One region of the Streptomyces sp. NPDC042002 genome, then DNA from elsewhere that is predicted to be linked to it. Evidence: riboswitches for the same ligand, from Rfam matches in the RefSeq annotation. Region 1 holds a riboswitch; the other holds the start of a gene.
The links. Region 1 has a riboswitch for glycine ahead of gcvT (glycine cleavage system aminomethyltransferase GcvT). Riboswitches for the same ligand answer to the same signal wherever they lie in the genome.

Region 1 (3,721 bases):
ATCGGATCGTCCTGCCAGTCGGGCTCGAAGAGCCGCACCCGCCCACCGCCGGCCGACCCGTCCAGCGGGGTCCGCCCGGCCCGGCACAGCTCGGCGACGGCCATCGGCGGCAGCGGTACGCCGACCACACCGTCCGGGTTGACGGCGATGCCGACCTGCGGCGGAAGGCCGCGGGCGAACTCCACGGCGGGCGCGATCGTGTACGACATGTGGCCGCCGGTGACCTGGCGGAACTGCTCCTCGGAGCTGAAGACGGGGACGTACACCTGGCCCCCGAGGTCCATCGTGGGCAGATCGAGCGGACCGCTCTGCGGGCCGCCGCCGTTGGGCAGCGGCACCCATACGAAGCTGCGGCCGAGCGCCTCGACGATACGAGCGGCCGCCGAGGGCCCCGCGGGCATGCTGAGGGAGGAGGACAACACCTCCTCCAGCTCGTTGCCGGGCCAGCCGCCGTGCGGATGGGGGTGCGCCTGTGCCGGAAAGTCCATCTGTCTACCGCCCGCTTCGAACCGTTGTTCCGGCTGGAAAGATTAGTGGGCCACCGCAACCGGTCAGTGGCCGAAGTCGATCCCGCGCAGGACGTCCGCCGCGTCCCGGTCGATCAGCACCGCCGAGCCGCACCCCGGGGGCAGGTCTCCCCTCTCGGCGGAGCGCAGCAGCCGGGCGACCGCGCCGCGATGGCGGGCGAAGGCGTAGCGCGAGACGCCCCGGCCGCGCTCGCGCTGCCCGTCCCGCGCGGTGCCCGGCGGGACGTCGAGCAGCAGCAGGTGCAGCGCGCCGCCCCGGCGCCGGGCCTCGCGGGCGAGCCAGCGGCGCACCCAGGCCTGCGTACCGCAGTCGTGCACGACGAGTCCGCCGCCGCCCCGCAGCGCGCGGCGCAGGCCGGCGTAGTGCGCGAGGCGGACGAGGGGGCGGTAGAGGACGTACGGCACCAGGCGGGCCATCCGGCCGTCCCAGCGCTCGCGGGTGTCCTGCGAGTCGACGCGCGCGCCCCGCACGGCCCGCCGCATCAGCGTCGACTTTCCGCTGCCGGGCAGTCCGGTGACCACCACGAGGTCGCGCGCCCCGAAGCGGAGACCGTGCGGGCTGTGTCCGACCCGGTCGCGGAGGTCCCGGACGACAGGCGCCGGCAGCGGGCCGCGCGCCTCCCGGGCCGGTGCGCCGGGCTGCTCCGGCAGCGCGAGACCCGAGGTCGTCGCGTACGCCGTGGTCCTGTTCACCGTGACCGTCCTCCCCTTGGGTGTGGAGTCCCATCCCCGTCGACTGTAAAGAGAAGGTAATGCCCGGCGCTTCCCCTTTTCATGCGCGGACTGCCACAGCCCGGTTACAGATGCCGGTCTGCCGGGATCGGACGGCACGTGCGATGATGGCCCCGCCAACTGCATACCGGCCGCTTGAATCCGCGCGGGAGAGTCCTGGGTACGTGTACCCGGGCGCCGAAGGAGCAAGTCCCTCCCTTGAATCTCTCAGGCCCCGTTACCGCGCGGGCGAGGCACATCTGAAAAGCGGGCCGCTCACCGGTGGCTCCACCCAAGGTGCAAATCAGGACCACCGTTTCGCGGGGTCCTGATGAACCTCTCAGGTTCCGATGACAGATGGGGAGGAACGACCTCGCCGTCATGCCTTGGGAGCCAGACCGATGAGCAGCACCGCACCCCGTCACACCGCGCTCGATGCCCTGCATCGCTCGCTGGGCGCGACGATGACCGACTTCGCAGGCTGGGACATGCCCCTGCGCTACGGCTCCGAGCGCGACGAGCACCTCGCCGTCCGCACGAAGGCCGGCCTCTTCGACCTCTCCCACATGGGCGAGATCACCGTCACCGGCCCCGAGGCCGCGGCTCTCCTGAACCACGCGCTGGTCGGCAACATCGCCACCGTCGGCGTGGGCCGCGCCCGCTACACCATGATCTGCCAGGAGGACGGCGGCATCCTGGACGACCTGATCGTCTACCGCCTGGCCGAGCACGAAGCCGGTTCCTCTCACTACATGGTCGTCGCGAACGCCTCCAACGCCCAGGTGGTGCTGGACGCGCTGACCGGGCGCGCCGCCGGTTTCGACGCCGTGGTGCGCGACGACCGTGACGCGTACGCGTTGATCGCCGTACAGGGGCCCGAGTCCTCCGGCATCCTCAAGGCGGTCACCGACGCGGACCTGGACGGCCTGAAGTACTACGCGGGCCTGCCGGGCACGGTGGCCGGCGTTCCGGCCCTGATCGCCCGCACCGGCTACACCGGCGAGGACGGCTTCGAGCTGTTCGTCGCCCCCGCCGACGCCGAGAAGGTGTGGCAGGCGCTGACCGACGCGGGCACCCCCGCCGGTCTTGTCCCCTGCGGTCTGTCGTGCCGCGACACGCTGCGCCTGGAGGCCGGCATGCCGCTGTACGGGCACGAGCTGACCACCTCGCTGACCCCCTTCGACGCCGGTCTCGGCCGGGTCGTGAAGTTCGAGAAGGACGGCGACTTCGTGGGGCGCGCGGCGCTGACCGAAGCCGCCGAGCGTGCCGCTTCCGAGCCGCCGCGGGTCCTCGTCGGCCTGATCGCCGAGGGGCGTCGCGTGCCGCGCGCCGGGTACTCGGTCGTCGTCGGCGGCCAGGTGATCGGCGAGATCACCTCCGGCGCCCCGTCCCCCACGCTGGGCAAGCCGATCGCCATGGCGTACGTCGACGCCGCGCACGCCGCGCCGGGCACCGCCGGTGTCGGTGTGGACATCCGGGGCAGCCACGAACCGTACGAGGTCGTGGCGCTGCCGTTCTACAAGCGCCGGAAGTGACACTGGTCCGCACGGGCCGGACGTGACACCGGTCCGCACGGGCCGGACATGACACGGATCCCCGTCGGGCTCCGGCGCTGACGGGCGATCCCGTCGGGCTCCGGACGTGACCCTGGGCACATCCGCCCGGGTCACCCACGCTTCCCTCCATCAGCACTCCCACGCGTACAGGAGAATTCAGGTCATGAGCAACCCCCAGAAGCTGCGCTACAGCAAGGAGCACGAGTGGCTGTCCGTCGCCGAGGACGGCGTCGCGACGGTCGGCATCACCGAGTACGCGGCCAACGCGCTCGGCGATGTCGTCTACGCCCAGTTCCCGGCGGTCGGTGACACGGTGACCGCGGGCGAGTCCTGTGGCGAGCTGGAGTCGACCAAGTCGGTCAGCGACCTGTACTCCCCCGTCGACGGCGAGGTCGTCGAGGCCAACCAGGACGTCGTGGACGACCCGTCGCTCGTGAACTCCGCGCCCTTCGAGGGCGGCTGGCTGTTCAAGGTGCGCGTCGCGGGCGAGCCCGAGGACCTGATGTCCGCCGACGAGTACACCGCCTTCACCGCCGGCTGAGGAGTCACCGCATGTCGCTTCTGAACACCCCCCTTCACGAGCTGGACCCGGACGTCGCGGCCGCCGTCGACGCCGAGCTGCACCGCCAGCAGTCCACCCTGGAGATGATCGCCTCGGAGAACTTCGCTCCGGTCGCGGTCATGGAGGCCCAGGGCTCGGTCCTGACCAACAAGTACGCCGAGGGTTACCCGGGCCGTCGCTACTACGGCGGCTGCGAGCACGTCGACGTGGCCGAGCAGATCGCCATCGACCGGGTGAAGGCGCTCTTCGGCGCCGAGTACGCCAACGTGCAGCCCCACTCGGGTGCCTCCGCCAACCAGGCCGCGCTGTTCGCGATGGCCCAGCCCGGCGACACCATCCTCGGCCTGGACCTGGCCCACGGCGGC
Region 2 (3,721 bases), on a different contig from region 1:
TCGTGCTGATCGAGCCGGGCACCGAGCGCGCGCTGCTGGGGCCGATGCCGGTGCGGACGCTGCCGGGTGTGGGGCCGGCGACCGGCGACCATCTGCGGCGGGCCGGGATCACCACCGTCGAGGAGCTCGCCGAGGCGGGCGAGGACGAGCTCGTACGGCTGGTGGGGAAGGCGCACGGGCACGCCCTGTTCGCGATGGCGCTGGCCCACGACGTGCGGCCCGTGGTGGCCGAACGGGAGACCAAGTCGGTGTCGGTCGAGGACACCTACGACGTGGACATCCACGACCGGGTCCGGGTGGAGCTGGAGGTGCAGCGGCTCGCGGACCGGTGTGTGCGGCGGCTGCGCCGGGCCGGGCTGTCGGGGCGGACGATCGTGCTGAAGGTGCGCAGGTACGACTTCTCGACGCTGACCCGGTCCGAGACGCTGCGGGGGCCCACGGACGATCCCGGGGTCGTCCGGGAGGCCGCCGCGCGGCTGCTGGAGGGCGTGGACACGACCGGAGGCGTGCGGCTGCTGGGAGTCGGCGTCTCCGGGCTCGCCGACTACACGCAGGAGGACCTGTTCGCGCAGGCGCAGGCCGCCGCCGTGGGGGAGCCGGTGGCCGAGGAGCATTCCGCGGACGAGCCGGCCGAGGGCGCCCCGGTGGAGGAGGGGCGGCCCGCGGAGCGGCGGTGGTCCTCCGGGCACGATGTGCGCCATGCCGAGTACGGGCACGGCTGGGTGCAGGGGAGCGGGCTGGGGCGGGTCACCGTGCGGTTCGAGACTCCGTATTCCGAGCCCGGGCGGGTGCGGACGTTCCGGACGGACGATCCGCGGCTGGAACCGGCGGATCCGCTGCCCCTGGTGGAGCGAAGACCCGGGGACGCCGACGGGTTCCCGGCGGCTCCCGGGCCGTCGGCGTCAGAAGCCGCGACGCAACGTCCGGGCCTACGACCAGGTCCGGGCGTGGGCCCGGACCTGTACACCGGCCCGGACGCGGGCCCGGACCCGGACGGGAGTCGCGACGCGGATCCGGCCACCCGGGAAGCTCAGGCGTCCTCCGTGCCCGCGATCCGGCCGAAGTCCCGGTCCGGCGGTATCGGGGACGCCACGTCGAGACCGTAGTGGTGGTAGAGCTGGAGTTCCTGTTCGGGGGAGAGATGACGCCCGACGCCGAAGTCGGGGGCGTCCTTGATCAGGGCTCGGTCGAAGGGGATGCGCAAGGTCCCCTCGACGATCTCGCTGGGCTCCAGGGGCACGAAGGCGTCCCTGCTGAACAGCCCTGTGCGTATGGCCGCCCACTCCGGGACACCGGTCGCGTCGTCGAGATAGACCTCGTCGATCGTGCCGATCTTGGTGCCGTTGCTGTCGAACGCCTTGCGGCCGATCAGGTTGCGCGGATCGATGTCGGTCTGCACGGTCCCTCCAGTGGTCGCAAACTCATCCGTAAGTACTACGAAAGAGCACATTTGTGAAGGCGGCCACTCGAAGGCTGATGTCTTGTCCTCGCTGGTAGGCTGGCAGACGGCTGCTGATCCCGTGCGGGAGAGTCCTCCAGATTTCACCGGAGGCGCCGAAGGAGCAAATCCTCCCCGGAATCTCTCAGGCTCACGTACCGCACGGACGAGGTCACTCTGGAAAGCAGGGCGGGTGCCGATGGCCTCCGCTCTCACCGACGGTGAAAGTCGGGTCGTCCGCGGACGACCCGGTGAAACTCTCAGGTTGAGATGACAGAGGGGGAGGCCGTCGGGGTACCCGTGCCGGGGTGCCCCTCGAAGGTCGCGTCAGACCAGGAGGCCTCCGCCATGACCGCCCCTCGCATTCCGCTTTCCGAGCTCGAACAGGGCATTCCCTTCGAGCAGCGCCACATCGGGCCCGACTCCGAAGCCCGGGCCAAGATGCTCGCGCAGGTCGGCTACGGCTCGCTCGACGAGCTGACGGCCGCCGCGGTGCCGGACGTGATCAAGAACGCCGAGGCCCTGAAGCTGCCGGCCGCGCGGACCGAGGCCGAGGTACTGGCCGAGCTCCGCTCCCTCGCGGACCGCAACGAGGTGCTCGGCTCGATGATCGGCCTCGGTTACTACGGCACGTTCACGCCGCCGGTGATCCTGCGCAACGTCATGGAGAACCCGGCCTGGTACACCGCGTACACGCCGTACCAGCCGGAGATCTCGCAGGGCCGTCTCGAGGCGCTGCTGAACTTCCAGACCGTCGTCGCCGAGATCACCGGACTGCCGACCTCCGGCGCCTCCCTCCTCGACGAGGGCACCGCCGCCGCCGAGGCGATGGCGCTGTCCCGCCGCATGGGCAAGAACAAGAAGGGCCTCTTCCTGGTCGACGCGGACGCGCTGCCGCAGACCATCGCCGTCATAGAGACCCGCGCCGAGCCGACCGGCGTCGAGATCGTCGTCGCCGACCTCGCCGACGGCATCCCGGCCGGCCTCGCCGGGCGCGAGATCAACGGCGTGCTGATCCAGTACCCGGGCGCCTCCGGTGCCGTACGCGACATCAAGCCGATCGTCGAGCAGGCGCACGAGCTGGGCGCGGTCGTCACCGTCGCCGCCGATCTGCTCGCCCTGACCCTGCTGACCTCGCCCGGCGAGCTCGACGCGGACATCGCGATCGGTACGACGCAGCGCTTCGGTGTGCCGATGGGCTTCGGCGGACCGCACGCCGGTTACATGGCGGTCCGCGAGAAGTTCGCGCGCAGCCTCCCCGGCCGGCTGGTCGGTGTGTCCGTGGACGCCGACGGGAACAAGGCGTACCGCCTCGCCCTGCAGACGCGTGAGCAGCACATCCGCCGCGAGAAGGCGACCAGCAACATCTGTACGGCTCAGGTGCTGCTCGCCGTGATGGCCGGCATGTACGCCGTCTACCACGGTCCCGACGGCCTGCGGACCATCGCGTGGCGTACCCACCGCTACGCCACGGTCCTGGCCGCGGGTCTCACCGCCGGCGGCGTCGAGGTCGTGCACGGCGCGTACTTCGACACGCTCACCGTGCGGGTCCCGGGCCGCGCCGCCGAGACCGTGGCCGCCGCCCGCGACCACGGCGTCAACCTCCACCGCGTCGACGCCGACCAGGTGTCGATCTCGTGCGACGAGACGACCACGCGCGAGCAGCTGGCCGCCGTGTGGACCGCCTTCGGCGTCGACGGCGACATCGAGGCGCTGGACGCGAGCGCGGAGGACACCCTGCCGGCCGCGCTGCTGCGCACGGACGAGTACCTCACGCACCCCGTCTTCCACCAGCACCGCTCCGAGACCGCGATGCTGCGCTACCTGCGCAAGCTCTCCGACCGCGACTACGCGCTCGACCGCGGCATGATCCCGCTGGGCTCCTGCACCATGAAGCTCAACGCGACCACCGAGATGGAGCCGGTCACCTGGCCCGAGTTCGGGCAGCTGCACCCCTTCGTGCCCACCGAGCAGGCCCGGGGCTATCTGACGCTCATCCACGAGCTCGAGGACCAGCTCGCCGAGGTCACCGGCTACGACAAGGTGTCGCTCCAGCCCAACGCCGGTTCGCAGGGCGAGCTGGCCGGTCTGCTGGCCGTCCGCGGCTACCACCGCGCCAACGGCGACGACCAGCGCACCGTCTGCCTCATCCCGTCCTCCGCGCACGGCACCAACGCCGCCAGCGCCGTGATGGCCGGCATGAAGGTCGTCGTCGTGAAGACCGCGGACGACGGCGAGATCGACGTCCAGGACCTGCGCGCCAAGATCGAGCAGTACCGCGAC

Region 2: linked by a shared signal. The riboswitch ahead of gcvP (aminomethyl-transferring glycine dehydrogenase) and the one ahead of gcvT (glycine cleavage system aminomethyltransferase GcvT) in region 1 are both predicted to bind glycine.

Annotation. Positions count from the first base shown of each region.
Region 1 is NZ_JBVJCT010000023.1:69,070-72,790, forward strand. Features, by position in the region: gene ACZ6KY_RS27990 (enhanced serine sensitivity protein SseB) at 1-488, opposite strand, end outside; gene ACZ6KY_RS27995 (AAA family ATPase) at 552-1,220, opposite strand; glycine riboswitch at 1,396-1,492, shown strand; glycine riboswitch at 1,493-1,605, shown strand; gene gcvT (glycine cleavage system aminomethyltransferase GcvT) at 1,640-2,773, shown strand; gene gcvH (glycine cleavage system protein GcvH) at 2,958-3,335, shown strand; gene glyA (serine hydroxymethyltransferase) at 3,347-3,721, shown strand, end outside.
Region 2 is NZ_JBVJCT010000033.1:9,499-13,219, forward strand. Features, by position in the region: gene ACZ6KY_RS32885 (DNA polymerase IV) at 1-1,106, shown strand, start outside; gene ACZ6KY_RS32890 (PRC-barrel domain-containing protein) at 1,031-1,399, opposite strand; glycine riboswitch at 1,514-1,609, shown strand; gene gcvP (aminomethyl-transferring glycine dehydrogenase) at 1,787-3,721, shown strand, end outside.